DNA from 3 places in the Bradyrhizobium sp. IC3195 genome. Region 3 is predicted to be linked to each of the others. Evidence: riboswitches for the same ligand, from Rfam matches in the RefSeq annotation. Region 3 holds a riboswitch; each other region holds the start of a gene.
What was found. A riboswitch is a leader RNA that binds a small molecule or an ion and turns the genes downstream of it on or off. The one in region 3 is predicted to bind cobalamin.

Region 1 (10,197 bases), on a different contig from region 3:
CTGTTGGGCTTCGATTGGAATGCTGCTGTATGTCGGAGGGCTCTCGAACAGATCCCCCTGACGACGTGATGCGTCCGCCATGACGGCCTCCTCGCGAATGGGACGATTCCCTGGAAGAGGAGGCTAAGAGCGCCTCGACAAGAAGACGCGCTCCAGTAGACGATCCACCGGAAGCTGCGGATCAGCTTTGAGATGGAAGGAAGCGGCGGCGGGAACCGCCATCCATGCCGGCAGCAGCGTTAAGGTGGCATCAGGTTGTCTGATAACAAAATGCGTCTCACCCCCAAGCCGCTTGCAGGAGACAATGACGACTGACGCTCCGCATCGCGGATGGAACGCGTAAAGGATCTCCACCTCAGATCCCAGACACCCGGCATTATGACGCTGGTCCGCCAGGCGTCGGCAAGACGCACCCGTCGATTGCTCTCGGGCGAGAGGCGATCCTGGACGGGTACACGGTGCAGTTCACCACGGCAACGACGCTGGTCGCGGGCCTCGCCAAGGCGCACGGCGAGCAGCATCTGGACGAGAAACTGCTCGCGCTGTCGAAGCCAAAGCTACTAATCGTCGACGAACTCGACTACCGGCCCCTGAACCCGACGCTGCGCATCTGTTCTTCCGGCTGGTCAGTCGCCGTTACGAAACCGGCGCCATGCTGATCACGTCGAACCGCAGCGTTGCCGAAGGGGCAGTTCTTCATGACGAAAAGGGGGCAGTTCCGGATGGCGTTCGACAGACTATGCTCAAGGTTGAACCCGGGCCAACTCAGCATCAAGGGCGGATAGATCTCTACCCATTCTGGGTAGGGGAATCGCATATGACGCTATCGGCGTGTTGCAAAGCGGTCGGAACTGGATTCTTTGGGTCTCTCTCGATTGCCGAGGGAGACTGGAATGCGCAAACTCAGGCGCCTGCTTCGACCGCTCAAGGATCCTCGCGCCGACAACACACGGCACGATCTGGTTGAGATTCTTATCATCGCTTTGGCGGCGACGCTGGCTGGCGCCAAGAACTGTACCGAGTTCGAGTTCTTCGGCAGGGGTCGAGAGGAGCTGTTGCGAGGGTTCCTGGAGCTTAGACACGGCATTCCCAGCCACGATACGTTCAGCACCGTTTTCCGCGCGCTGGACCCGAAGGGGCTGGAAGCCGTTTTGCGTAAGTTCAGCAAGGGCTTCGGCATCAAGGGCGTGGTCAGTATTGACGGGAAGGCCTTGCGAGGAGCCTTCACTCGTGGCCGGCGAGCCACGCCGCTTCATATGGTCAACGTCTGGGCGGCCGGCACGCGCATGGCGCTGGCTCAGGGAAAGGCTCCCAACCGCAACGAGGTTGCCGGCGTTCTCAAAGTCCTGGCTCTGCTCGATCTGGACGGCGCTGTTGTCACCGCCGATGCCTTGCATTGCCGACCCGACACCGAGCGGGCTATCCGCAAGTGCAAGGTCCACTACGTGTTGGCGATCAAGAGCAATCGCGGCCGGCTGTTCAAGGCGGCGAAGGCGCTCGTCGACACCGCCCGGAAGCCCGCGCGGGCGAGCCAGCGGAGGACAACCGCCCACGGCCGCACCGAGCGTCGGCAGGCCATCGTTACCTCGGCACCGCAATTGGCGAAGCAATACGGCTTCCCAGCCATCGCTGCCGTTGGCCGCATCGACAGTTGGCGGGCCAATACCGGCAAAGCCGCCAAGCACACGGTACGATACTTTCTGGCATCGCGTCCGCTCCCTGCCAAGAAACTGCTTGAGGTCGTGCGTGCCCATTGGGGTATCGAGAATAACTTGCACTGGGTTCTCGACGTTCTGTTCGACGAGGACGCATGCCGCAGTCGCAAGGGCCATGCCGCCGAAAACCTCGCAGCTATCCGCAAGCTGGCCATCAATACACTGCAGGCGACACCAGGCCCCGTGCGCACCAGCCACAAAATGCTCGAAGCCAGATGGAATAATGACTTCCTTCTCAGCGCTCTTGCCCATATGCGATAGCCCTACCATTCTGGGGAGGTCTTCGCTACAATGCCTCCTGATATGCTGCCCCGGCGACTACAGTTTTCCAAGACAGAATGAAACAGCATGACTCACCACGTGGATCTCGGACCCGGTGTGGCAAGCATACCAGCGCCAAGAAATCTTCCAAACCGTTCCGATCAGGGAGTGAGTTGGAACAAGTCCTACGAAGCCATCAACGCTTGTGGCCAAAAACCTCTTTTACGAGAATTACTCACGCAACTACGTCAGCCTGCTGTCTTTCCCACTATGGCAAGGATCGCGGCGGATACAACTGACCTAGGCGTCAAGTTCGACGAGGGCACGACAGCAACGTTTTCGCTCGATAGAGCTAACGCCGTTGTGCGAGCGATCGACACGTCTGACGATCAATCAAGGCACGAAAGCTCTCGCGCGATCCCAAGTTGCGTTGTCCAGTAGGTCCACGGCGGCAGCGTCGTGGTATCCAGTCGCGTTGCCTTGATCCGACAATCGCGAATCGCGGCGATGATGCGCCGAGAGCTGTTGGACACAAGAACATCAAGGAGCGCAGACAACATGCGATAATTGGAAAGCCGCTGTACTACGCATATGACTCTCGCAGACGAAAGCTCTCTCTGCCGGTGGCCGCGGACACGACGTTGGCAATGGAGGTTTCGCACTTAGCATGTGTTTTGACCAAGAAACTTACGAGAACCACTCAATACGAGACGAGGTGATGATTCCTTGCCTAGTCTGGACCTCGACGCGCGACACCTGGCAAGCTGTTTGCTCGTGCCGGAGCCCGGTTCAGGCAGCCATCGCCCGATGTTCGCCATGCCCTGACTTCTTCGCACTTGCAATCTCAGAGGCGTCCTCATGTCATTCCCTTCGCGGACGTTGCACCCGAACCGTGTCGACCTTGAGAACGTCGGAGCTTCCTTTGGGAAGGGCGGGGCGGGTTCCAGATAGGGCGTGGAAGCGCAGAAGCCCGCCAGGAATATGTAGATCCAAGCATTGCCGACCAAGGAGCCTTCGTCCGAAGTGGCCGTCAACGTCAGCCGTCTGAGACAGGCGGAGATCTCGGAAGGGAAACCAAATGCACCCGGCGGGTCCCCGTCGGTGCATCCATTCCGCTCACCGTCAGATGTGTCGATGCCATGCTCCTCCTTGGAAGGCCAATGCCAAAACAGAGCCCCGAAAACGACATCATGACAGAAGAATCAGATATCAGATCTGCGAACGCAAACATTCGTGCAAGCACTGTCTGGACCATTGTGCTCGGCTTTGCCGCGGATCCGTTGATGCGTTGGAGCTGGCCTGACCCAAGGCAATACCTTAGGAGCATGCCTCAGTTCATTGACGCCTGTGGGGGCCGAGCATTTGCACATGGCACAGCCTACGTCGCGGGAGAGATTCGTGGCGCGGCCCTGTGGCTGCCTCCCAACGTGCAGCAAGACGAGGAGGCATTGGATGCAATCATGGCGCTATCCCTGCGCCCGGAGATTACCGAGGATATGGCACACTTGCGGCGGAGAATGGCCGAACATCGTCCCCACGAGCCACATTGGTATCTGCCGCTCATTGCCGTCGATCCGAACTGGATCGGAAAAGGGCTTGGCACGTTGCTGATGAAATACGCCCTTCAACGATGCGATGAGAACGGCATTGTTGCCTACCTCGAAAGCTCGAACCCTGAAAACATTCCCTTTTACCAACGTCACGGCTTCAAGGTCGTTGGTGAGATACAACACGGTTCTTCGCCGCCGCTCACGCCAATGTTGCGAACGGCTTCATTCCCACCCAGCAAGGCCGCGCCGCCGGATCGGCTCGTCACCCAGACTCAAGCATAGCTCATCCCGTTAGGATTGATTGCCAATAACCTGACATGACCGCGTTCGGTCAGGACGGCTTATGTTCGCGGCCAGACAACTGAGCACGTGAGGCGGCTCGCCCGGCCTGCGAAAAGCATACGAATCGCCTCTTCGGCAAAGTTGGCACGTCTGATGTGAGAGCTGGCGGGGTCAAATCCACTAAGCGTGGGACATTGCCACGGGCGGCTGCATCGATTGCGGTCGGGCTCCAGACAATTTTTGATCTAAGGGCCACAGAAAGCGATGAATGGCGAGACGCGTATGGCTACCGAAACCCGATCCGGCCCAACTCAATTCGCGGACCGCGAACCGATCGATGCCAACATTCAGGATGTCCAGGGTTGCTGTTCCCCTGTTGGAGAATTTGCGACGCCACTTCCAAAGGCTTGAGCACATCTTGGCCGATCGCAGGCGCTCGGTCGTCGAGCGCACCTTTGCGTGGCTCGGCAGATGTCGGCATCTCTGCAAAGACTTCGAAGGTTCCGCCGCTACCGAGCTCGCCTGGCCGCTCGTCGCCCATCTGAGGCTCCTAACTCGCCGATTGGCCAGGCCTTGAGACATCTATGCTTTTTGAGTGAGGCTCTCAGGACAGGCGCTCGGCGAATTTCGAACCTCGACCTCGGGGCTGCTCCAACTGGTTAACTTGACTGTGCCGTCTTGACGAGTCTGGGCAACGGCTTCTATATGTGGTGTCGTCGTGGTTTTCAATTCGCATATATGGTGGCACGGAGTTAAGGGGAACCCATTGTGCCGGCAGCGGCTATTCCGAGGCATTAGCGCGACAGCGCTGGGAAGACCCGCGAGCCAGGAAACCTACCGCGACAGAACCCATGTCCTCGGGCGGGGTGCCCGGTGGGTCGCTTGCAGCCGGGGACATTGGCCGGGTCTCCTCGCAAGTCGTCCGCACGGTCCCAGCCCCCAAATATCACGGGGTTGCCGATGTCGGCGTCTTACGATTTCGATCAGTATGGTCATCTCATTGAGCTGCCGAGTGTGCGGCAGCCCTCAGCGCAGGCAAAGCCTACCACACCTGAACTGTGTCTTGTGCAGCCCCCAGCATTGCCGGCTCCCCTGCCGAGGCCCCCCGCGCGATCGCCAACTCCGTCTGACCTTTCGCTCGATCGGTCGCGCGACGACCTGCTGACCTCGTTTGGTAGGCTGACGCTGACCGACCGCTATCTGCTCGCCGGCGAAGGCCTCCAGGACATGTTCGCCCGAGTGTCTTGCGCCTTCGCGGACAATGTTGCGCATGCCCAACGTCTATATGATGCGATGTCTCGGCTGTGGTTCATGCCGGCCACACCGGTGCTCTCCAACGGCGGCACGACGCGCGGCCTTCCGATCTCGTGCTTCCTTAACTCAGTGTCGGACTCGCTCGAAGGCATCGTCGGCACCTGGAACGAGAACGTCTGGCTTGCTTCCAATGGCGGCGGCATCGGCACCTACTGGGGTAATGTTCGCTCAATCGGCGAGAAGGCGAGGGGCGGCGTCACCTCGGGCATCATCCCGTTCATCCACGTCACGGACGGCCTCACGCTGGCGATCAGCCAGGGCTCGTTGCGGCGCGGCTCGGCGGCGGTCTATCTCGATATCCACCATCCCGAGATCGAGGAGTTCCTCGAGATCCGCAAGGCGTCTGGTGACTTCAACCGCAAGAGCCTCAACCTACATCACAGCATCAACGTCACCGACGAGTTCATGTGTGCCGTGGGCGCCGGCACCGCATTCGCTCTGCGCAGCCCGAAGACTAACGAGGTTGTCCGCGAGATCGATGCCCGCCAGCTGTGGCAACGCATCCTTGAGAACCGGCTGCAGACCGGCGAGCCTTATCTCTTGTTCATCGACACCGTGAACCGTGCGCTCCCCAAGCACCAGCGCGAGCTCGGCCTCAAGGTCTCGACCTCCAACCTGTGCAGCGAGATTACCGTGTCGACCGGCATCGATCATCGCGGCGAGGAGCGCACCGCGGTGTGCTGCCTGTCGTCGCTCAACCTCGAGACCTGGGACCAGTGGAATGAGGAGCCCGGCTTCATCGAGGACGTCATGCGCTTCCTAGACAACGTGCTCACGCACTTCATCACGGTGGCGCCGGACGGAATGAAGCGTGCCCGCTACGCCGCCCTGCGCGAGCGCTCCGTTGGCCTCGGCGTCATGGGCTTCCACTCGTTTCTCCAGGCCAAGGGCATTCCAATGGAGGGTACCCTGGCCAAGTCATTCAATCTGAACATGTTCCGAAAACTTCGTCGCGATGCCGATGCGGCATCCGTGGCGCTCGCTCGCGAGCGTGGCCCGTGCCCGGATGCCCTGGAACGCGGCGTGATGGCGCGCTTCAGCCCCAAGATCGCAATCGCGCCGACCGCCTCGATCAGCATCATCTGCGGCGGCACCAGCGCCTGCACTGAGCCGATCCCGGCCAACATCTACACCCACAAGACGCTATCCGGCGCCATCTCGGTGCGCAATCCGCACCTCGCTAAGGTGCTGGCCGCGAAAGGCGCCGACACCTCGGCGACCTGGGAGTCGATCATCGCGCACGACGGATCGGTCGCCCATCTCGACGTCCTGTCGGAGCACGAGAAAGCGATCTTTCGCACCGCCTTCGAGATCGACCAGCGCTGGATCGTCGAGCTTGCCGCCGACCGCGCCGCGTTGATTTGCCAGAGCCAGTCGATCAACCTCTATCTGCCGGCCGACGTCGATAAGTGGGACCTCCACATGCTGCACTGGACGGCGTGGAAGCGTGGGGTGAAGAGCCTCTACTACTGTCGATCAAAGTCGATCTCGCGCGCGGCGTTCGCCGGCAAGATTGCCGGGGATGCAACGCCGACGCAGCAGCCGGCGCGGCAGCGCACCGACTATGAGGAGTGCCTCGCATGTCAGTGATCGATCTGTCGCGCGCCGATCCGCGCACGTTGATCGGCAAGGGACGCGTCGGCCTCCTTGACTCGACCGGCAGCTACGACGTCGATCGCTATGCCTGGGCTTACGAGTTCTGGAAGCGCCAGCAGCAGACCCACTGGATGGGCGAGGAGGTGCCGCTCGGCGCCGACCTCAACGACTGGGCTTCGGACCGCGTCACCGACAGCGAGCGCGCGCTGCTCACCCAGATCTTCCGTTTCTTCACTCAGTCGGACATCGAGGTCGGCGACAATTATTTCAAGCGGTACATTCCGCTCTTCCAGCCACTCACCGTCCAGATGATGATGGCCGCTTTCACTAACATGGAGACGGTTCATATCGACGCCTATGCCCTGCTGCTCAAGACGCTCGGTATGCCTAAGACCGAGTTCGAGGCATTCCGCGGCTATGCGCAGATGCGCGCCAAGGCGGACTACATGCACGAGTTCGGCGTCGACAGCGTGGCGGATGTCGCCCGTACCCTGGCGATGTTCGGCGCCTTCACCGAAGGCATGGCCTTGTTCGCCAGCTTCGCCATGCTGCTGAACTTCCCACGCCACAACAAGATGAACGGCATGGGACAGATCGTAAGCTGGTCAGTGCGCGACGAGAGTCTCCACTGCGAGGGCATCATCAAGCTATTTCACGAATGGCACCGCGAAACCGGCGCGGTGACGCGCTCCGTCCGCGACGACATTGTCGACGTCGCCAAGACCATGGTGAAGCTGGAGGAGAACTTCGTCGAGCTCGCCTTCGGTCTTGGCAAGATCGAGGGCATGCTGCCTGAGCATATCCACGCCTACGTCCGCTACGTCGCCGACTGGCGACTGGCCCAACTCCGGATTGCCCCGGTCTTCGGCTTCTTCGAGGCGAAGGAGGGCGGGTTCACCCAGCTCAAGGCGCATCCGCTGCCGTGGCTCGTCGAGATTCTCAATGGCGTCGAGCACGCCAATTTCTTCGAGCAGCGCGCCACGGAGTACTCCAAGGCGGCGAGCCGCGGCAGCTGGGACGGCGAAGACGGGGTGTGGGCGACTTTCGGCCGTATCTAGCCCATTTTATTCATGCTAGCGGCATTGACAGCGGCAGGCGCCGGTAGTCGTCGCCGTCACCCGCCAGCATGACAAAGGCATAGAACCGGACCTCCTCATCGTGGCGTCTTGATTGCAGCGCGACAAAACCGGACACACAGATGGTTTGTTGGGTTAAGCCGGTACATGCGCTCCATTGCTGATGGCGGCTAGGGTTTACAGTATTTCCGCAGGTCGGTGAGGTGGGTCTCATGAAGTAAATCAGCGCAACACGGCTACGCCCTTGAGCAGACGAATGTTCTCGATGATCGCCACGGCCGCCCCCCTCGTAGGGCTAGAGGGGATTACTATCACGCAATCGGAAGTTGTAAAGAGGGCAACCCTGTCAAAGGGGGGCATCTTCATTGCAGCCCGGTCGGATCAGGCAAACCGATTTGTTCTTCATCCCCCTTCGCGCTTGATTTCGTCGCCGACCCACTGACGGTCTTCCTCGGCCGTGGCTTCGCGGAGGTGATCTACTACGAGCAGACGCTGGCAATGCGGCTCGGATGACAGCCGCGTTTCTGTCCTAGCACAAGAGTTCCGCTTCAGCGCTGCCGATCCACCTCTGGAGATTTTGCATCCGCTCTCCGAGGCGCTCCCAATTGATCCGCGCCAGCGGGGGTTCGGCAGGCTGATCGGGCGCAGAGATCGGCAGCGACGATGACGCAAGCCATCACGTCGTCGACGTTATGTCCCACCCTCGCACGAGCGCCGCTTCGACCGCTCGTCGGCCTTTCGTCCGAGGTGGCCAGTGCGGCCGACCGGAACGATTGTAATCGATGACCTGTGTCTCCCTAAGCGAGGGCCGGGTTAACTACGACGGTCGACAAAACTATTTTTTGCCTCATCATTCTCCGACGGCCGAAAAGCCGACGGTGATGCAGGTGGAGGCACGGGTCCGGGAAATCGGCGCAGCCAGCCACTAAGCGGCTGGCGTTCGACCACGGCAGCACGCTTGAGTTCGCCGCGATCTTCGCCGTGGCGCTGCGTCATAACCAGATCAGCCAGATTCCTTTGAACCACGCCTAACCAGCTCGAGCCGATGTACCGACAAGAAGCCGATAGCGCCATTGATGCGAGTCCCTGTTGCCAAGGTTTCTATGCCGCGATGCGGCTCAGATATTGGTGCGAACCCGCGCCATTTTGGCGAAGATCGATCAATAGGTCGTGGCGATCACGCCACCCCACCGGTAGTTCACACGGACCAAGCCGATATCGACGTCCTGACCGATACGGGCAGTCCCTGCAAAAGTGCCCACCGGAACACCCACGAGTCCGGGTGAAAAAAAGAAATCCACATCCCGACGACCCATGAACAGGTGGTCGTATTCAACGCCGATGGACCAGTTCGGAGCAAAGCCAAATTCAAGGCCCGCCCCTACCGTGCCGCCCCAACGAGTTTCGCTGCCGTTGTCGATAGTGAGCCCGGTCGCAAAATCGGAGACCCGGTATTTGTCACGGACGACTGCAGCCCCACCTCTTACATAAAGCAGCACGTTATTCCAGGCATAGCCGACTTGGCCCGTGAACAGGCCGAATGCATCAAGCGTGGAGTCATCCCGGACGCCTGCGAAAGCAAGGTTCGCGTTGGAGCCCTTGAAATCGGCCCAATTGCCCTGCGCCTCCAGACCGAACACCGAGTTCGCTATTTGCCAGCGGTAGCCGATTTGACCGCCGACCGTGCTTCCCGTCGCATGATGGCACCCCATGCCAACGGGCGGAGCGACGACCACGCCGCCGGCGTTGACCACGTCCCAGCACTGATGCGCAGAGCCGCCACCGCCATTGATGCCGACGTAGAAGCCGCTCCAATCATAGATCGGAATGACCACCGGAGGCGCTTTGACGTAGGAGCGCGCAGCCAGATCAGCGGCTGCGGCAGGCGCGGCCAGCGCGATGAGGGCTACCGTGCCCGCCAGCAATTTTTTCATTCTTCTGAACCCCAGTTTCGAATTCGACGCCCCCGACGGGGTATTGACGACGATTGGCACGTTTCCGCCACCTCCATCAACTGCAAGGGTTGGTAGTTGACGGGGTCGCAAGCGCCGCCTGAGCGGCCGGTCGATGGGCAAAGTGCATGTCGGGTCGGTCGCGGATGCTGTCCGCCGACTGTTGATTAAGTGGCATGACCCGAAAATGTCTAATCGCGGTTACCCCTCCTGCGCGCCCTTCGAGCACATCAGCATGACAAGAGTCAGCCTCGACAGCGAGTCAGTTTCCTGATTGCAGCTGCTCCGCGTGTCCTCGTTCCGGCCGTATCGACCGTTCGTCGGCCATTGGATGCAAGTGTTCCCGCTTACGGCGAAGCTTCGACGGACGAGCCGCATTCCTCCACTTCGTTCCGGGCGGACGATGCATCCGCAGTAAGACGGAGGCGTGTGTAGGGGCCAGCGATAAGGC
Region 2 (10,197 bases), on a different contig from region 3:
TCAGACATCTGTCTGCCGGCTATGAGCGGTCTCGAACTCGTCAGAAAAGTGAAAGCCGATCGCGCCGACTGCCCCGTCCTCTTAATAACTGGTCATGGCGACGTATCGCTCGCAGTCGAAGCGATGAAAGCGGGTGCGGTCGACTTCATCGAGAAGCCGTTCGAGGAGGAGGTGCTATTGCGTGCGATCAATAGTGCTTTGGAAGCGCGGCCAACAAAGCCAGCCGACGCAGCGAAACTGCAGGCGGAAGCCCGCCTCGCGGATCTCTCGTCGCGCGAACGCGACGTCCTGCAGGGACTATTAGCCGGCAAGATTAACAAAGTGATAGCCCATGATCTCGGCATCAGTCCGCGGACAGTCGAGGTTTACCGTGCGAACCTGATGGCCAAGACTAATGTCCGCAGCATGTCCGAGTTGATGCGGATCGCCATTACCGCGGGACTCTAGCAGCAGCGCAAAATAGCGTGAATGGCTTATTCATGCATCAAGCTGACGAACGGCAGGTTTCGCGCGCACCGAGCCGATCATGTTTTCGGTGACGCCTGCCGATGCAACACACCCAGGCCGGCCGTTGCGCCAGGTCAATATGTCACGCGAGCCGAGACCTATGATCCGGGCTAGACCCCAACTCGGTCCACATGCGTACTTATCGCATGATCATCAAGCACGTCACCACGCCAGCGTACATCGATCAGGATGCCGTCAACATCGGCCCCGTCACCTCCGCGGCCGACCGATGCTGACGAGGATCAAAGTCAAGGCGCCGAACAAGACTTCCTGCGGCGAGCCGAAAGTGGCGATGGACGACAACGTTTCGGCTGGCTGGAGCTCTTCAGGGGTACGGCAGTGCGCGGCCGACGAAGCCAGCATGCAGCTTCGTAATCCGATTTGAGCATGTTTGAGCAACCAAGTGACCGCGTCGCCCCATACACGCCCCGCTCATGGACTTACGTGTAAATACTTAGGGGCTTCTACCTAGGGAAAACATCCAAATTTCCAATTCGTCAGGAGCAGCCAATCTGCGTCGAATCGACGTTGGTAAGATAGGGTCCGCCATGCACGCCCAGGCCGCCAGTTCTAGCGAGACGAGACGCCATCCGACCAGCGTCTTGCGTGGGCGACCTCATCGTCGTGAACCATTTGGCATAATTCCGAGACCGAAGCGTCTCACTCCCAATAGCGAGATCTACCGCGAAGACCAGGCAGCCCAATACCTCTATCAGGTGGTTTCGTGCGCTGTGCGGTCGTGCTGCGTAACGACGGACTGCCCAGGAGCTTTGTGCAACACTTCAGCTAAGTTGATTTACGCCAGCTCAAATTGAAGCGCGCTACTTTTTGCGTCGAATGGCGCGGACAAATCGCAGCCCCGCGAAGGACACCGAATTCGGCTTGGGCAGTCTTGCAAATGGCAGAAATCGCTTCCAGCCTAGATTGTGCCTCCAGGAACACCGCAATGATCATCGATCTTCTGCTTCGAGAGCATCGCAACATTGATCTTCTTCTGGTCGCTCTTCAACGCGAATTGGAGATTTTTGAGAAGGGGATCCGGCCCGATTATGAGGTCATTCGCGCGATTATCAGCTATTTCGAGGTTTACCCCGAGGTGTACCATCATCCACAGGAAGACTTGATTTTTTTCAAGCTCAAGTCTCGCGATCCGGAGGCAGCTGCAATCGTCGGCGATCTCGCGCTTGAACACCAGGAAGTCGTCGACCGTTTGCACCACTTCGCGCGAGCTATTGACGCTATCCTCGCGGATCGTGACCTCTTTCGGCAAGACGTCGGCAATATCATACGCGACTTTATAGTACGCGAGCGGCACCACATGATGTGGGAAGAACGAGATTTCTTTCCCGCCGCTCTGAAGGCTCTCTCGGCTAAGGATTGGACCGAAATCGCTTCCGCCCTCACCAATGATGGAGATCCGCTGTTCAGCGAGACAGCGGCAGCGACTTCCGATGCGCTAAGAGCGCATATTCTGCAATTGGAGCAAGAAGCTGAGGCCGAACGGAGCTCGGTCGCGTTGTCGTCCGCCAAGGCCGGCAATCCGTGACACAGCGCCGAGACGGACGGGCCGTATTGACGCGGCCGTTTGACAGCAGGAAGTGGACCTCATGCTCATTCTGTCGAAAGAAAATGGGGGGTGCTCGCGGGCACGTAGGCTGCCGCCCCCCCCCCAAAATGGCTTCTGCGCAACGTGATCGCTTCCTCGACCACCGGCGCAAACAGCATGGCGGAGCCTAGCTGAGCTCTGGTTCCGGCACCACAATGTAAACCTCGCAGGTCTGTCAGTTGCGCAGTGATATCGCGCGAAACGGACGCCTCTCGTGTCCGCCGACCGATGAGGACGGACGATTGCCGCCGCGCGGGTGCGGCGAAGCACTCCCACTCCTTGAGCCCCGCCCCATACGCTCTGAGACATCCGGCCGCAGCCGGTCCTACTCACTGCACGCGAATGCGAGGCACTGCCAGTCCCGGGTACGTTCAGCACCAACAGCAAGGCGCTGGACGTGGATCGCCACGACCAGTTCTGGCGCAATTGGATTTCAACAACCTATGGGGATCCGCATCGTAAATGATGCTCGTTCCTGACGCGTGACCGCTTCATCGCGATCCTACATACGTGTATGCGGCGTGCAGCATGCCCTCCCATTGGCCTTGGAGCGGCCATAGGCATCGGCGACACTCCGTAATCAGGTCCAGAAACCTCTGTTTGAGATCTATGAGCGGACCATGCGGAGGGTGTCACGAGCTTGATGATGCCGCGGTGCCGATAGGGTGCTCCTCAGCGCCCAAGCCGAAACCCGACTATCGGGTGGAACCGGTCGACCAAGGACTGCCTTAAGCAAGGTTCAAATTTAGCAACCGCTTATGCATTGGATAAGCTTGCGAGATCCATGGAGCCGGGCTTACGTCGCCCTGATCGAACATAAGGCTCCAGGCAGGAAAGCGCACCGAGTTTGCTGTCCTGCGGCGACCGCCCGGCATGCCCCCTCGCTGCTGTCGTAATCGTGCCGACGTGCTCATGAGCGACAAACCTTGGTGTAGATTCTAACTCTCAGGCTATACGGTCGCATACCACGGCATAATTGAGCTACGCTGATCTTGTGCTTCAACTCGGCTCAGATTTTCGGCGAATGTCCTCGCCGTGATCGAACTGGCGGCTTCGCCGATGGAAGTCCGCGCGAATGCGTCAGCTTCGCTCCTCCCAGACTTTCGCCCGGCCCGCTAAGCGGGGCGGGGCATTTTTTATGTTCCTAAGGCTCCCGCGCAAATGACCACAAGCGGATCAGCTTTGTCGAAAAGAGACCGAAGCCCGGATCAACGGCCTCGCGGATCGAATGCAGCGCGCAGTTCGCGGGCGGCAGTGACCATGTTCGCTAGCGCTGGCCGAACCTCCTCCCATTTGCGCGTCTTCAGGCCGCAGTCTGGATTGATCCAGAGCTGCGAATCCTGCAGCCGCGTCCGAGCCAACACCATCAGCTCCTTCATTTCGCTCGTCTCGGGAACGCGTGGAGAGTGGATGTCGTACACGCCCGGCCCGATCTGATTTGGATATTCGTAGTTCCTGAACGCGTCGAGTAGTTCCATTTTCGAGCGCGATGTCTCGATCGAGATGACATCCGCGTCCATTGCAGCGATCGCACCAATGATGTCGTTGAACTCCGAGTAGCACATATGCGTATGAATTTGCGTTTGATCGGCGACGCCCGATGAACAGATGCGGAAGCAATCGACGGCCCAGTCGAGATAAGCCGCCCACTCCGATCGACGCAACGGCAATCCTTCGCGGACTGCAGCTTCGTCGATCTGGATCATGGTCGCACCAGCATTCTCGAGATCGCGGACTTCGTCTCGGATCGCGAGCGCAATCTGGCGGCAGACCTCGCTTCTGGGAATATCATCCCGAACAAAGGACCAGTTCAAGATCGTCACCGGTCCGGTCAACATCGCTTTCATCGGCTTCCTTGTTAGTGATTGCGCGTAGCGCCACCAGTCCACGGTGATAGGCTTCGGCCGTGCTACATCGCCAAACAGGATCGGTGGCCTGACGCAGCGCGAGCCGTAGGACTGCACCCATCCGCTCTTGGTAAATACGAAGCCGGCGAGTTGCTCGCCGAAGTACTGCACCATGTCATTGCGCTCAAACTCGCCGTGCACGAGGACGTCAAGACCGATGTCCTCCTGCCAACGTACGGCGCGCGCAGTCTCCTCCTTGAGGAACTTGTCGTATTGCTCGTCGCTTATCGCACCTCGCGCATGCGCCGCACGGGCATTCCGGATCTCTGTGGTCTGCGGAAATGATCCGATCGTCGTGGTAGGAAAAGCCGGTAGTCCGAATCGATTGCTTTGGATCTCGGCCCGACGGGCAAATGGGCTCGCGCGCCGACACATGGTCTGGTCGATCGCTCTCATCCGGACAGCGACATTGGCATCACGGATTTTCGGCGAAGTCCGGCGGACAGTCGCGGCACCTTCCGACTCGGCAAGAGCTAACGCAACATTCTGGTCGCCTGCGAGTGCACGCGCTAGGATCGCAAGCTCCCGCATCTTCTGGACCGAGAAAGCAAGCCAGCTCTTGACGTCGGAAGCGAGCCCGGTCTCGAGTTCAACATCGACCGGCACATGAAGCAGCGAGCAGGATGGGGCGATCTGTACACGATCCTTGCCGAGCTTCGCAATCGCGGGTTCGAGCCGCTGGCGCAGCGACGACAAATTCGACCGCCATACATTCCGACCGTCGACGACACCGAGCGACATGACGAGATCACTTCGGCCGCCAGCGATGATCTGGTGCAACAACTGTGGCGCTCGAACCAGATCGAGGTGCAGCCCGGCAACTGGCAGGCTCAAGGCGGTGTCCAGATTGTCGCCGAGGTCGCCGAAATAGCTGGCAACCATGATCTTGATCGCCGGCCCCTCCTTGGCGAGCCGGTCATAGGCATGTCGCAAAGATTTTCGCGTCCCCTCATCCAGATCAAGAACTAGGCTGGGCTCGTCGAACTGAACCCAATTTGCCCCACGTTTGGCCAATTCCTGCATAACCTCGATATAGGGCGGTATCAGTTCATCCAGCAGTGAGAGTGGCTGGAACGTGGGATCGGGACTCTTGCCGAGCTTTAGGAATGTGACCGGCCCGATCAGGACGGGGCGGGTCTGAAAGCCAAGGGCCTTGGCTTCCTCATACTCCTCGATCGGCTTGCGAGAGCATAGCCTGAAAGTCTGTCCCCTGTGAAACTCGGGGACCATATAGTGATAGTTGGTGTCGAACCACTTGGTCATCTCCTGCGCGGGTGCGCCAAATCCGCGCGGTCCGTGACCGCAACTCGCTTCCTGGTCGTCGCATTGTGAACCGCGGGCCATGGCGAAGTATGTCTTGAGCGAAACGGATTCGGCTTTCGAGGCGTAGATCTCCGGGATGGCGCCAACCATGACACTTGTGTCGAGCACCTGGTCATACAGCGAGAAATCGTTCGATGGAATGACCGTGACGCCGATAGATTTCTGACGGGCCCAATTCGCGGCACGCAGGCCAGCTGCGTCCTCGAGCAGCTGCTGTTCGCTGCTTTTTCCGGCCCAGTAGCTTTCTAGAGCGACTTTGAGCTCGCGCCTTGGACCGATGCGTGGCGTTCCGAGCGTGGCAACAGGGAGGGAGAGAAGAGACATAGCGTTAACCCATGTTGGGGGCAAAGGCCATGGCGGACGCAGGCAGGGGAAGTCGCGGTGCGACGGCTGCTTGGCGCACCACCGGGACACCCCGCCCGTGGACGAATATAGTGTCGGGGCAGGTCTCCTGGCTCGCAGGTCATCGCTGCTGTCCGGCCTTCCCGAAGCCGCGCAGGCTTCAGTGACGTCGTTGGACAGCGGCTCGCCGCTCACAGTTGCGGGGGCAGCGCCGGCATTTTCACCGGCTTCCCTCTTAGCTCCGGATCAAATGGAAACCGGAGAACCTCGACGACTTGGATTATCGGCAAGAGCAGTCTTCCGTCAACCTCTCAGATCATGTCTCAAGCTGATGCTGCGACATCTGCTACGCGAATGACCGTGCATCTCTAGCATTGAGATGATGTAGCAGTGCTCTCCAATCAGCGATACCGCAATGAGCATCGCAGTTGCCCGCGGGTTGCACGCCAGATCGGTGGAAAGGACAAATGCGGCTTGCGCGGTCGGGGCCGCTGCCTCGAGCAGAACGCATTTGTCGCCAGTCCCAGCTTCCCAGCGGTTTTTCGAGCACGCGCGCCATCCAGCCACCTTCTCGACCAACAGGATCAGTGTTGAATAGGCCAAGACACTTGGCTAAGCCAGCAACTTACAACTTACCCGGGCAGCACGTTTGATTTGCGGTGCCAGCCACACCCCAAATGCTCGGCGAAGATCGGCTTGCCGTCGTTCGCCATCGAGTACAAAGCGCGCCTGACTGAGGCTGTTCTCGACTTCCGGAGCGCCGGACGTCGCGAAAGGAGCGCCAAACGCGCCATGGCCCCTTGGCCGAAAGTGCCCGAAGGCATGGCAGCGATCAAAAGCCCACATTCCGGCAACGATAACCGAACCACACGGTTCAATGACGGCAAACGTGCTGCCACTTCTCATCAGGAACTTGGCACCGAGGCGTTCCGCTGTGCCGTCGAACATCCGGTGCGTGACGGGGATGCATAAGCCGTGCTGGAGAGGTTGAACGGAAACATCGAGACATGCGCCAGTCGGAAAGTCGACAAAGAGGACACAAAACCGGTGCGAATTGCCGTCTATTATCTGGCACGAAGAATGCACGTCCTCTGCCTGCCCAGTCCTCCTGCTGGGCATGTCCAGCACAGCAAATTGAGGCTGTCGGTGGCAGTGAAGTTAGCGGCGCGTGACATAGAGGGGAGCGCCTGCTCGCACGGGAAAACCAGTGGTCGCCCCGTCGCGTCGCCGCTAACTTCTTGCGCTCGCGCATAACAGGTTGAAGGTTGCCTGCTCTGGAATGACGTGTGGATGAGACCGGATAGGCCGACGGTTATGAAGAAAACGTCAGGAAGACGCGCGCTATGGCTTTGGCTCGGTCGATCCCTGATCTGCCTGGCCGGGCTGGCTGCGACGAGCAACACTGTTCGCGCTAACGACAGCCCCCTTGTCGAAAGAGTCAAGTCAACGTGGCGAGCGCAAGACGGTGAGACAATAGAACAAGTTATCTCCAACGTCTCGAAGGTGGCACAGTTCGTCCCTCGGATGTGGGGCGTCGCTGAACTTGACCAAAATGAATATGTTTTTGTTTCTTGGACCAGGCACCGGGATGATAAATCAGACGAAGAGTACGTTATCACCTGGAAGGTCGCGCTCGACGGGACGATTGAACTTGCGTCGACCTATGCGAAGCCAATGGAATTGGGCTGGCGCGCCTTCGCGCTCTCGTTGATCGCCAGTGAAGTCAAGGATGGCGAAAGGGACGCAAATCTTGGCTTTCTGCATGACCCGGCCAACTTCAACTTTGTGACGACCATGCAAGGTCGGCTCGGTGATCTTCTGCGGCAGGGCAGCTGCACTATCGTTGATCCTGTTGGAGTGGACTACTTGCCGAAGCAGAATGACAAGCCGACCGAGAAAGGTGATCTGTGGCGCGTTTTGCTTGTGGTGAACTGTAATATCCCAGGGCCCCGCTATTTTACATACAACGGGGTCATCACTTTCGAGAAGAGCGAAGGACAAGATTGGGAGCCGCAATCCTCCTTTGCCAAGCGTATCGCGGCTTTTCCTCCTGGCTCCTGGTTCGCTCGCATGGAGCCAAAGGAACGGGAGGATTAGAAGGGAGCTAAAGGCCTCGGTAAATGATCGCGCAGAGCAAGATCGCGCCGTAGCTCCTGCAGGGCCGAACGCCTCAGAGCAACGGCAAGACTATCAGCTCTAAACTCTCCGGTGTTTACACCTTGAACAGTCGCGAGCTTTCCCGCGGCCTTCAGCCGGCCATCGAGAAAATGGGGCAGCACGATTACCTCCGATTCTTTCTGCGAGGAGTCGAGCTCAGCGGCGCGTGCCGCCTTGCGAGAGGCGGCTTGACCTCGGCGCACCCCACGCAGTGGAAGGACACCATTTGCGAGAGAACCAGCTCTCCATGCCATTCTTCACGGGACTGGGCCTGCAGATGCCTCGGGCCCAAGCCCGATCCGGCGTGCGAACCGCGCATCGCGCGACTGACTGGCACCCGCAAGAGCGTGACCATTCCGAGGCCGAGGTGGCACGCGGGATCGACTGCTGCGACGAAACCGGTTAATAGGGTAATGGGGCAGTGTTAGCGGCCCCGGCTTGACCACCGGTCCTTCAAGTGCCCCCAACGAGGAGCCGGAGCCGTGCGCGAGGCATCGAAGACCGGACTGAGTCGCCCGCTAGATTTCCTCGCACGCATTCGTCTGCGCATCGTAGATCCGGATTTGAAGCATGGGAAAGCGCTTCTTTAGTTCTGCTCCACCTGCCCTGGCGCCGTCTTTGGTTGCGAATTCAGCTCTGAGTCGGCCATCCACTTCAAGCGCGTAAGAAGAGACGGGCAATTCCCGGGGGGCTGAAACCATTTCATTTCCATTGGGTAGTGAGGTGGCTCAGAATGATGTGTAGCTTGAGTCGGCCATACCACACCAGAGCTACCTGCTCGGATGCCGCGATGGGCCTTGTGGATTGACGCCTCGCACCGAATGGCATCAGGACGGCACTCGCGATCGTCCGAACACGCGGGCGGCTTACCCCTCGCCGGTGCGTATACGAAGTAGCCACGGCTCCACATGGTTGTCCTTAAATTTTCCCGGCGCAAACGCATGCCCTCATGCCGTGCTGGGTAACTCTCAACACGTGAGTACGGGGAAGCGCACAACGAAAGAGCGGCCGCCAGTCGCGCCGACCGGGTCATGAAAAATCCTGGCCTTCTCCGAACGGGGCCGCGGCACCACCCGACCATCCCGGCTGGCTCTCAAGAGAGCTCCTGGTTTTCCGCGGTTTGCGCAAACGATACCGATTCACTTGCGCTGCGAGCGTTGAGCTGGACTCCGTGGCGCCTTTCGTCCAAATCTCTGATAGGACGCGAGACCAGATTTCTTTCGAACGTCGGTCTTTCCGTGGCAAGAACTTAAAATGTCATCGCTCTCGCCGAAACCGTCGGCAGCCTTCTGTGTGCCGATGGGGGTTGGCACAAAGCATAGCCAGGTTGCTGTCCTCCACGCCTGACTTCCACTCGACTGTCACAATTCACAGGCGCTTTTCTTCTTCAATCGCGTGAGAAACAGCGTTCCGAGGCTCGGCTTTCTCCCGCATGCCGAGTTGGCGGCTGAGCGATGGGGATCTCCTCCTCAGGCCGAGAGAGGGTGCTGTGCGCGCCCACTGAGTGAGACCGGTGAGGCTCGAAGGATACCGCGATACGCACACCGGAAGAAATCGCTTGAACCTCACGCAGCGTCAGGTCGTAGCTTGGAAATGAGGGCCAAGCTTTCATAAAGCAAACGTCGAAAGATGCGGCCCGATAACGGACATAGTGCGTTTAAGCGTCGAACGCGGCGCCGGATCGCACGTGAACATGAATCAAGACGAAAGGCTATTGTCGGAATGAAACACCGCGTAATGATGGTCGCATTGTTGGCTGTCATCACATCTCCGGTCTGCGCGGCGAAGCTCAGCGGCCCTCCGCGCATCCTCGACGGCAATACGATCGAGCTCGAGAAAACCACGCTTCGGCTCTCAGGCATCGACGCTCCTGAGACTGACCAGATTTGCCTCGACGCCCACGGCCGGAAATGGGCTTGCGGCGTGGCTGCTCGCGACGAGCTTATCAAGCATTCGAACGGACGAACGTGGGATTGTCATACCACAGGAGTTGATGAATACGGCAGGTCGCGTGGCCGTTGCTTCATCGAAGGCGAGGACGTGAACGCCTGGATGGTACGCTCCGGCTGGGCACTATCGTCGCCTTCTGCCAATACGTACGTTATCTATGAGGTTGTGGCGAGCAAAGCCTATGCGGGGCTGTGGTCGGGGGCGTTCATCGCGCCCTGGGACTGGCGTCGCCGCAACAAGGGGACGATCATCATCGGCGCGAGCTCGGTTCCGATCGACGCTCAGGAGCTCCTGCTCGGATCCGCTTTGCTATCGGACCCGCCCTCGTCAGAGTGTCTGATAAAAGGCACCGTGGGCCACAACGGCGAGCGACTTTATCACTTGCCCGGGCAATTCGGTTACGAA
Region 3 (10,197 bases):
TTTGGCCTGCTGCTTCAGGGCATGCTGCTGGAGCCAGTCGATCTGCCGCAATACGGCATGAACGTCACCACGCTTCTGGTGCCGCTGTTCGCGATCCAGGCGATCGCCAAGCGGATCATTGCCCGCAACACCGCCTATGTCGATTTGAAGTACGGTCAGGCGCTGGCGCTTTCGACGACCTACCAGGCCGGCGTGATCGCATGGGTGGCGTTCTGGGCGCTCTATGGCTCCGGCTTTGCGATCAGCAATCTCGCCAGCGTCGGGACGTTCGCTGCCGCTTATGCGCTGGTGATCGTGATCGAACCGCTCGCCGATCTCGCGGTGCTGGCGCTGGCGAAGTCGCTGCGCGGCGTCACCGCGCCCGGCCTCGTCACCCCGCGCCTGCACAACGCGGCGTAAGAGATCAGCGATGGGCGGCCGGTGTGGCCGCCCATCGCGCTCGCGATGCTCACGCTCTCTCTGATCGGCATCGGTTGCGGCGATCCCGCGCAGCTCACGCGCGCCGCCGTTGACGCCATCAACGCCGCCGATCTCATCCTGATCCCGCGCAAGGGGACTGCGAAATCCGATCTCGCCGATCTCAGGCGAACGATCTGCGCCGGTGTGCTCACCAACAAAGCGACGCGCATTGCCGAGTTTGACCTTCCCGTGCGCGATGCGACCGAGTCGGACTACCGCAAGGGCGTCGACGATTGGCACGATGCGGTGGCCGCGACCTGGTCGCAGACGATCGCTGGGCATCTCGAAGATGACGGCAAGGTCGCGTTGCTGATCTGGGGCGATCCTTCGCTCTATGATTCTTCGCTGCGCATTGCGCGGCGGCTCGATCCATTGCCGACAATCGAAGTCGTGCCTGGGATCACCTCGATCCAGGCGCTGTGCGCGGCGCATGCGCTGCCGCTCAACGACATCGGCGAGCCGTTCCTGGTCACGACGGGGCGGCGCTTGCGCGAAGGCGGCTGGCCGCAGGGCGTCGATACCGTCGTCGTGATGCTCGATGGCGGCACGGCGTTCCAATCGCTGGATCCAGAAGGCCTGCAGATCTGGTGGGGTGCCTATCTCGGCATGCCCGATCAGATCATCATGTCCGGCGCGCTGGCCGAGGTCGGCCCGCGCATCGTCGCGTTGCGGCAAGAGGCGCGCGAGCGGCACGGCTGGATCATGGATAGCTACACCATCAAGCGCAGGCGTTGAGCAGCATGCTTCCCGAATGGGTTACCCAGAACTGCCCCGAGGTCTCCGCTGTTCATCGCGAGGCGGCCATTGCGCGGCAGGGGCAACTGACGAAGCCGACCGGCGCGCTCGGCCGGCTCGAGCAGCTCGCAATCGAGCTTGCGGGCCTGCAGGCCACCGAGCAGCCGCGCGCCGCGCGGGTGCCGATCATCATCTTCGCCGGCGACCACGGCATCGTCGCGCAGGGCGTGTCGGCCTATCCGCAAGCCGTCACCATCGCGATGATGGCGAATTTTGCTGCCGGTGGCGCCGCGATCTCGGTGCTGGCGCGCGAGCTGGGTTCGAGCCTCGAGGTGGTCGACGCCGGCACGCTGACCGAGGCGCAGATCGCGGGAATCGTCACCGACAAGCCGCGCAGCGGCACCCGAGATTTCAGTGTCGAGGCCGCGCTCACGCCCACGGAATTGGCCTTCGCCTTCGAGGCCGGCCAGCGCGCGGTGGCGCGCGCCGAGGCCGGCCGGCCTGATCTCTTGATCTTCGGCGAGATGGGGATCGGCAACACCACGACCTCAGCAGCGATTGCTGCGAGCCTGCTCGGTGTGAGTGCCGACGAGATCGCGGGCAGCGGCACCGGCGTCGATGCGTTGGGCCGCGCGCACAAGGTGCGGGTGATCGATGCGGCGATCGCGCATCACGGCGTTGCGGGGGCGTCACCCGAAAAAATCCTGTGCGCCGTAGGCGGCCTCGAGATCGCGGCGATCTCGGGGGCGATCATTGCGGCTGCGCAACGCCGCATTCCCGTGTTGCTCGACGGCTTCATCGTCTCGGTGGCGGCGCTGGCAGCAGTGCGCCTCAACCCGTCCTGCCAGCCGTTCCTGTTGCCCTCGCATCAATCGGCGGAGCAGGGACATCGGCTGGTGTTGCGCGCGCTGAACGTGCAGCCGCTGATCAGCCTCGATCTCAGGCTCGGCGAGGGATCGGGTGCCGCGATCGCGCTGCCGCTGGTGCGCTCGGCCTGCGCACTTCACAACGGCATGGCGACGTTCGCGCAGGCCAACGTGCCGGATCGGCCTAGCTGATGCGTTGATTGACCGAGACGACACGCCAGCCGCCCGCGAGCCGGTCGATCCGGCTCAGCGACAGCGGATCTATCACGAAGCGCAGCGCGGCGTCCGGTGTGAGATCGAGCGCGATGCAGAGCGTGGCACGAATGGTGCCGGAATGAACGACCAGCGCCGCGGAGCCTGCGCCAATCTGCGCCAGGCCCAGGCGGACGCGGGCGACCTGATCCGCAAAGCTCTCGCCGTTCGGCGGCCGTCCGTGCGCCGGATCGCGCCAGACCTGCGCGTAGGCCTCGCCGCCGGTCGCGGCGAGCTCGTCATGCCGATGGCCGGTCCAGTCGCCGAAATCCTGCTCGCGAAACTCGCTGATCAGCTCCGGTTCGAGCCCCAGCGCGCGCGCCGTCTCGACCGTGCGCCGCGACGGGCTGGCATAGCCGGCGAGATCCGCGGGCAAGAGGCGCCTCAGGGCCGCCAATGCCGCGTGATCGCCGAGGTCGGCCCGCGCATCGGCCGCATGGATCGTCCCGGGCATGCCCACGACGGCCGCATGCCTGATCAACCAGAGGAAGGTCTCGCCTTCCATGCTCATCTCCAGGGAAAGTTGGTTGCTGTGGCCATAACGCCGCAACTGGCACATTGACTCTGTCTTGGCGGTAATCCTAGATGCTCGCGACGGTTTTCCCGAGAGGGAATGAAAAGGGAATGCGGTGCGGGGAAAATTGTCCCCAATGCCGCGGCTGCCCCCGCAACTGTAAGCGGTGAATCCTTCGTCACGAGCCACTGGGTCCTCGGTCCCGGGAAGGCGACGAAGCGGTCACGACCCGCGAGCCAGGAGACCTGCCGTCAGCCGTGGTCACACGCGAAGATGTCGGTCGGGGAGTACAGACATTCGGCTTCATCGGACGGCTGCAAGGCCAAAGGTGAGACCTCGTTCGCTGTGACGTGCCACTGACGTCATACCGAGGTTTTGACCTGTGTCTTCCATCCGTATCGCACGACCGCGCCGCGTCCTGCTTGCCTCCGCCGCGTTCACGTCCTTTGCCGCTCTTGGTCTGCCGGCCGCTCTGGCGCAGCAGGCCCGAGAGTCGCTGCCACCCGTCGAGGTGTCGCCCGCCCAGGCCCGCAAGCCGGCCAAACCGGCAGCAGGAACGGCGCAGGGCGCGCGCCGCGCGGCAGCGCGCAGGCCGGCGGCTGTATCCGCAGCGCCAAGACCCGTCACGCCGGATTCAACGCCGCAAACGCCGCTCAACTCCAACGCCGTTGCCGAAAGCGCCTCGCGGCTCGGCTTGACGGTGCGGCAGACGCCCGCGACCGTCGAGGTTGTCTCCGCCGAAACCATGCGCGAGCAGGGCCATCGCACCGTGTCCGAGGTGGCGCAGGGCGCCGCCGGCGTCACCTCGGGCGACAACCCGGCCGAACCTTCGGCCTTCTCGATGCGCGGCTTCACCAACAGCCAGATCAACACGCTCTACAACGGCATCAAGATCGGTCCGCAGAACATGACCTCGCGGATCGTGGACACCGCCAACCTTGAGGCCGTGGAATTCCTCAAGGGCCCGGCCTCGCTGATTTCGGGCGAGGGCGCCGCGGGCGGCGCGATCAACTTCGTCACCAAGCAGCCGCACACCGGAGCTGTCCGTAACGAGGCCGATTTCTCCTGGGACTCGCTGAACTCGTTCCGTGCCCATTACGGCTCCGGCGGCAGCACCAATGTGCAGGGCCTGGACTATCGCTTCGACATCAGCCGTTCCGCCCTCAACGGCTTTGCCGATGACACCAATGTCAAGACGTTCGGCACGTCCGGCCAGCTCAACTACCGTGTTTCCGACAGCCTCAGGATCTGGGGTGCGGTCGAATATCGCGAAGACCGCTCGAAGGCCTATTGGGGCGCGCCGCTGGTGCCGGTGGCCTTCAGCGGTTCGCATGCGACGACGGGGATCGTCTCCGGCAATTACGTCTCGAATTACAACGGAACCAATCTCGGTGCCGTCACCATCGACGACCGCACCTTCAACACCAATTACAACGTTCTCGATAACCGCAACGTGGCGCAGGAAGTGTGGCTGCGTGGCGGCTTCGAGCTGAAGCTCGCGCCTGACCTCACGCTGAAAAGTCAGGCCTATGGCTATGGCGCGGAACGGACCTGGTTCAATAACGAGATCGAGGCGTTCAATTCCACCACGAACCTGGTCGATCGCGAGCGTTTCTATGTCGCCCACAGTCAGCGACTGGTCGGCAACATCACCGACCTGATCTGGGATACAAATATTGCGGGCTTCGACAACCGGCTGGTCACGACGCTGTCGTCGAGCTATCTCGATTTCGTCAGGCCCGGCGCGGCAAACTTTCCCGGCGATTCCGTCTCGCTGGTCGACCCCAACCGCGGTTTCTACGGCCTGCTCACGACGCAGCAGCAGACCGCGCGCATAGACAACGAGGCGCTGTCATTCGAGGACAGGCTCAAGCTGACGCGCAGCTTCGCGCTGATCGGCGGCCTTCGTGTCGAGCACATCGGGCTCGACCGCAACTCGACCGACAAGAACGGTGTGGAGAAGGTGGGCTTCCCATTCAGGAAAGACTGGGCGCCGGTGACGGGCCGCATCGGCTACACCTGGGAGGCCGTTCCCGGCCTGACCTTCTTCAGCCAATACGCCACCGGCGCCGACGTCGCAGCCAACAACATCTTCCTGCTCTCGCCCACCCAGCCGCTCGACCTGACCACCGCGCGCACCTATGAGACCGGTGTCAAGCACCTGTTCTGGGACAATCGGGCGGAGTGGTCGTTCTCGGCCTATGACATCCTGCGCAAGAACGTCTATGCGGCCGCCGGCGGCATGCAACTCAACATCGCCGGACGACAGGAGTCGAAAGGCGTCGAGCTTGCCGCCTCGATACGCCCGATCGAGCCGCTGCGGCTGTGGGGCAACATCGCCTATGTCGATGCGCGCTATGCCGACTACAATTTTGCCGGCGGCTCGTTCTCCGGCAACACGCCGCCAAACGTGCCGCGTATCGTCGCCAATGCCGGCGCGTCGTATCGCTTCTTCACACCATGGCCGGTGGAGCTTGGCATCACCGGCCGTCATGTCGGCGACCGCTACAACACCGACGCCAACGTCGTGACGATGAAGGCTTACACTGTGGCCGACGTCTACGCCTTCGTCGACATCCCCAAGACGGCGTTCAATGCGGTCGACCAGGCCCGCCTGACCTTCCGTGTCCGCAACATCACTGATAAGCGCTACGCGATCTGGGGCGATCCGTTCTATCCGGACCAGATCCTCCTGGGCGCGCCGCGCACCTATGAAATATCGGCCGCGTTCAAATGGTGAGGCCTTGAGCGCATGATGAGCGCGATCGTCCTCACGCATCGCTGGCTCGGCATCGCGTTCTGTCTGCTGTTCGCGATGTGGTTCGCGAGCGGGATCGTCATGCACTTCGTCCCGTTTCCGTCGCTGACGGAAGCGGAGCGATTTGCCGGACTTGTGCCGGTCGATCGCGACGGGACGAGGATCTCGGTCGCGGACGCCGTTGCGGCGAGCGGGATTGCCGATGGCAGGCGTGTTCGGCTGATCCAGCGGAGCGATGGACCGGTCTACGTCGTCTCGGGCTCCATAGGTTCGCGAGCGGTTCGCGCCTCCGATGGAGGAGACGCGTCGGTGACATCAGCCGATGTCGCGCTCACCATCGTGCAAGCTTATTCACGTCAGCGCGGGCTTGAGGCGGTGCGCGCTGCGATCGTCGCGCGGTCGGATTACGATCAATGGAGCGTGCCGAACGGTTTTGATCGCCATCGCCCCTTGTTTCGCGCCGCTCTCGGCGATGCCCCTGGAACGGAGGTCTACGTTTCGTCGCTGACCGGCGAAGTCGTCCTGGATACGACGCGCAGCGAGCGCGCGTGGAACTGGGCCGGCAGCGTGCTGCACTGGATCTATCCGACAATTCTGCGCAGCAGCTGGGCGCTGTGGGATGGCGTGGTCTGGACGCTGTCGCTGCTGGCCCTAATCGCGGCATTGCTTGGTGCGGTGCTCGGAATGGTGCGTGTGAAGATACGGGGACGCCAGCTCTCGTCGCCCTATCGTGGCTGGCACGCCCTGCATCACATCATCGGTCTCGTCGCGACCGTGTTTGTGCTGACCTGGATCTTCAGCGGCTGGCTGTCGATGGATCACGGCCGCCTGTTCTCGCGCGGGCAACTGACTCCGACAGAGGCCGGCGTGGTCGATGCCGCCCCGGATTGGCGAGACGCGTCGTCGCTCGATCCGCAGCCAATATCGCCGTTGGCCCGCGTGGTCGAATGGTTCGCCTTCAACGGCCATGTCTATCGGCGCGACCGGGTTGGTCTCGGCCGTCAGGCGTTGATCAGGGCAGGGGACGCGCCGCGCGATGGACCGGCGTCATACCTGGATAGGCAGGAGATCGGCGACCTGACGGCGCGCCTTGGCACCGGCTGTGCCGCACCGTTCCTGCTCGCCGGCAACGACGACTATCCGGCGCAATCCGCACTTCCGGGGGCCCCCGTCTACCGGACGACCTGCGGCGATCTCTGGTTCGATGTCGATGCTGCCGATGGCAAGCTGCTGCAAAGACTGGACCCGTCGCGCCGCGCCTATCGCTGGCTTTACAGTGCGCTGCACACGCTTGATTTCCCGATTCTGCTGGCTCATGCGCGGCTGCGTGACGCTCTCATTGTCGGGCTCTGTACGCTCGGGCTGATGTTCTCCATCACCGGCATCGTCATCGGTTGGCGGCGCTTGCGGGCATGGCTGGCGAGCGCATAGCCAGTCGCGAAATCTCCGTACCCGGCGCGACCCGTTCGGCGCGCCGGGTTATCCACCAGCGGCCGGTGATGTCCTCGCTTACTGACCGTACAATAAAGAGAGGCTGAGCCGACCTGCGTGCATAGCTCTTGGTCAGTGCTGTCTCCCGCACCGCCGACCGATCGCCTGCAAATTAGACAAACGGCCTTGTGCGATCCGATTGCAGTGCAACGGGCGCTTCTATTTGCCTCGAAGAATCCAAGGGTGCGCTGCACATTTTGACTTCGCGGCCTTCTGCTCTCTGCGCGAGCAGCGCTGCACGGAAACGTGCAGCCGATGCTGCGCCGCGCAAGGCCGGTGGCTTGCTAGCGCTTTGGTTTGCGACAACTCTGACCCTATCCCGCGGCCATCGCTCTGTCGCACGCTCGCACGTGATGGCATGACAGGGAATGATGATGAACGTCACGCGTAGCTGACTGTGCAGATGAGCGATTCCGGCAATCACTGGGAGGTCGGCACCGATATCGGTGGCACCTTCACCGACATCATCGCGATACGGCGCGATTCCGCGGAGGCGCGGATTGCGAAGGTGCCGTCGCGCCCCGACGCACCGGTGCAGGCGATGCTGGAGGCGATCGAGGCGGTCGGCCTGCGCAAGAGCGAGGTGAAGCGCTTCGTCCACGGCACCACGCGCGTGACCAACGCGATCGTCGAGAACCGGCTGCCGAAGGTGGCGCTGGTCGCGACCGAAGGCTTTGCCGACGTGCTCGAGATCGCGCGCTATCGCCGCCGAGACCTCTACCGGCTCGACGTTCCGCCGAAATCGCCGCCTCTGGTGCCGCCTGAACGCTGCTTTGGGCTCGCCGAGCGCCTCGATCATGAGGGGCGGGTGCTGAAGGCGCTCGATGAAGCGGAGGTCGAACGCCTGGTGGCGTGGCTGAAGGGGACCGGCGTGCAGAGCGTCGCGGTTGCCCTGCTTCACGCCTATGCCAATCCGGTGCATGAAAAGATGCTGGGCGAGCGGCTCAGGGGCGTCGTCGCCCACGTCTCGCTCTCGCACGAGGTCAATCCCGAGGCGCGCGAATATGAGCGAACCTCGGCAACCGTGTTCAACGCGGCCGCGATGCCGATCGCGGTGGAATATCTCAGCGAGCTGGAGCAGCGGCTGCCGATCGGGCCCGGCCTGCAGGTGTTTCACTCCGCCGGCGCCATGGTGCCGATTTCGGCGGTGAAGCAGCGTCCGCTGGTGATGGCGATGTCGGGCCCGGCGGCCGGCGTCTCGGCGTCGGTCAGCATTGCGCGCCAGCTCGGCTGCGCGCGGATGCTGACCTTCGACATGGGCGGCACCACGACGGATGTGTGCCTGATCGTCGACGGCCAGGCCGAGATGACCGACGGCCGCATGCTCGGCGACAAGCCGCTGCGCCAGCCGATGCTCGCGGTGCATTCGATCGGCGCCGGCGGTGGATCGATCGTGCGCAACGGTCCCGGCGGGCTGACGGTCGGGCCGGAGAGCGCCGGCTCCGAGCCGGGCCCGGCCTGCTATGGCCGCGGCGGCACGGAGCCGACCATCACCGATGCCAATGCGGTGCTCGGCTATCTCAATCCTGAGACCAAGCTTGGTGACCGCATCGGCATCGACATCGCGGCCGCAAAGCGCGTCATCGCGCCGATTGCCCGCGCGCTCGGGCTGAGCCTGACGGAGACGGCGCTCGGCATCATCAAGGTCGCGAACGCGACCATGGCCCGCGCGCTCCGCCGCGTCACGGTCGAGTGCGGCATCGACGGGCGCGATTGCACGCTGCTGGCCTTCGGCGGCGGCGGCCCGATGCATGCCGCGGGCCTTGCCGATCTCTACGGCATTGCGGAGGTGGTCGTGCCCAGTGCCTCGAGCGCATTCTCGGCGCTGGGCTGCCTCACCGCCGATTTCAGCTTCCTGCAGCAGCAGACCCTTCGCGCCGCCCTCGACGACATCGATCTCGCCCGCGCCTCGGAACGGATCGAGGCCCTGATTGCCGATGCCTCGGCGCCGCTTCTCGCCAACAATGTTGCGAAGGCGGAGATCCAGGTCGAGCCGGTGGCCTTGATGCGCTACGCGGCGCAGAACGACGCCATTCCGGTATCCTTCACGCTGCCGCTCGACGTCGCCAGGCTGAAGCAAGACTTCCTGACGCGGCATCATGAGCTGTTCGGCTATGCGACCGGCGAGCCCTGCGTCATCGAATTGGTGCGGGTGCAGGCGCGTCGCCCGTCAACGACAATTGTCAGCCGGCCGGCGACCGCGGCGAGGGCAGTGTCTATGAGCACGCGCACCTGCTCGTTCGACGGCTTCCACGACATCGCAACCGCGATCGTCGACCGCGCCTCGCTCACGGAGACCATCATTGGTCCCGCCATCATCGAAGACGCCTGGTCGACCGTGGTGGTGCCGCCGGGCTGGCAGGCGAGGCCCGATACATCAGGCAATCTGTTCCTGACGCGGAGGGCGGCATGAAGCTCGATCCGTTCGTCGTCGAGGTCATCAGGCACGGGCTCTCCGCCGCGGCCGAGGAGATGAGCCTCGTCATGACGCGCTCGGCGCGCTCGCCGCTCTTGCGCGAGGCCGGCGACCTCTCGTCGGCGATCACCGACGGCCACGGCGGCCTGGTCGGGCAGGGCCGCGACATTCCGATTCATCTCGGCGCGATGGCCTACACCATCCCCGAACTCTTGAAGGTGATGCCGCGCGATGGCCTGAACGACGGCGACGTCGTCATCTACAATGTCGGCGCGCTCGGCGGCAATCATCTCAACGACGTCAAGGTCGTGCGTCCCGTCTTCTTCGACGGCGAGATCGTCGCCTTTGCAGTCAGCCTCGCGCATTGGCCAGACATCGGCGGCACCTGGCCTGGCAGCTATTTCGCCAAGGCGGTCGATACGTTCCAGGAGGCGATGCGGATTCCGCCGGTGCTGATCGCAACCGCAGCCGGCCTCAACGCGCCGATCGTGCAGCTGCTCAAGGCCAATGTCCGCGATGCCGAATCCTGCGAGGGCGATCTTCTTGCCCAGATCGCGGCGACCAAGGCCGGCGAGAAGCGCATCGTCGAGCTCTGCCGCGAGCATGGCAAAGCCGTCTTCATGGCGGCGCAGTCGCGCCTGCACGACCTCTCCGAAATCGAGATGCGGGCGGCGCTGCGCGATCTTCCGGATGGCGTCTACGAGGG

Region 1: another riboswitch for cobalamin. It lies ahead of I6F09_RS35820 (ribonucleoside-diphosphate reductase subunit alpha); the one in region 3 lies ahead of I6F09_RS13910 (TonB-dependent receptor).
Region 2: another riboswitch for cobalamin. It lies ahead of metE (5-methyltetrahydropteroyltriglutamate--homocysteine S-methyltransferase); the one in region 3 lies ahead of I6F09_RS13910 (TonB-dependent receptor).

The regions. Positions count from the first base shown of each region.
Region 1 covers NZ_JADYVG010000037.1:3,721-13,917, forward strand. The annotation lists gene I6F09_RS35795 (hypothetical protein) at 1-81, opposite strand, end outside; partial or broken gene I6F09_RS35800 (ATP-binding protein) at 387-685, shown strand; gene I6F09_RS35805 (ISAs1 family transposase) at 894-1,976, shown strand; gene I6F09_RS35810 (GNAT family N-acetyltransferase) at 3,167-3,808, shown strand; partial or broken gene I6F09_RS35815 (IS5/IS1182 family transposase) at 4,239-4,385, shown strand; cobalamin riboswitch at 4,511-4,665, shown strand; gene I6F09_RS35820 (ribonucleoside-diphosphate reductase subunit alpha) at 4,769-6,712, shown strand; gene I6F09_RS35825 (ribonucleotide-diphosphate reductase subunit beta) at 6,703-7,776, shown strand; gene I6F09_RS35830 (outer membrane beta-barrel protein) at 8,955-9,728, opposite strand.
Region 2 covers NZ_JADYVG010000014.1:133,732-143,928, reverse strand. The annotation lists gene fixJ (response regulator FixJ) at 1-447, shown strand, start outside; gene I6F09_RS24675 (hemerythrin domain-containing protein) at 1,454-2,053, shown strand; gene metE (5-methyltetrahydropteroyltriglutamate--homocysteine S-methyltransferase) at 3,322-5,667, opposite strand; cobalamin riboswitch at 5,767-5,970, opposite strand; gene I6F09_RS24665 (hypothetical protein) at 6,382-6,657, shown strand; gene I6F09_RS24660 (nodulate formation efficiency C protein) at 7,000-7,782, shown strand; gene I6F09_RS24655 (thermonuclease family protein) at 9,580-10,197, shown strand, end outside.
Region 3 covers NZ_JADYVG010000005.1:265,581-275,777, forward strand. The annotation lists gene I6F09_RS13890 (energy-coupling factor ABC transporter permease) at 1-399, shown strand, start outside; gene cobF (precorrin-6A synthase (deacetylating)) at 445-1,194, shown strand; gene cobT (nicotinate-nucleotide--dimethylbenzimidazole phosphoribosyltransferase) at 1,200-2,252, shown strand; gene I6F09_RS13905 (histidine phosphatase family protein) at 2,245-2,817, opposite strand; cobalamin riboswitch at 2,891-3,094, shown strand; gene I6F09_RS13910 (TonB-dependent receptor) at 3,209-5,566, shown strand; gene I6F09_RS13915 (PepSY domain-containing protein) at 5,579-7,015, shown strand; gene I6F09_RS13920 (hydantoinase/oxoprolinase family protein) at 7,479-9,488, shown strand; gene I6F09_RS13925 (hydantoinase B/oxoprolinase family protein) at 9,485-10,197, shown strand, end outside.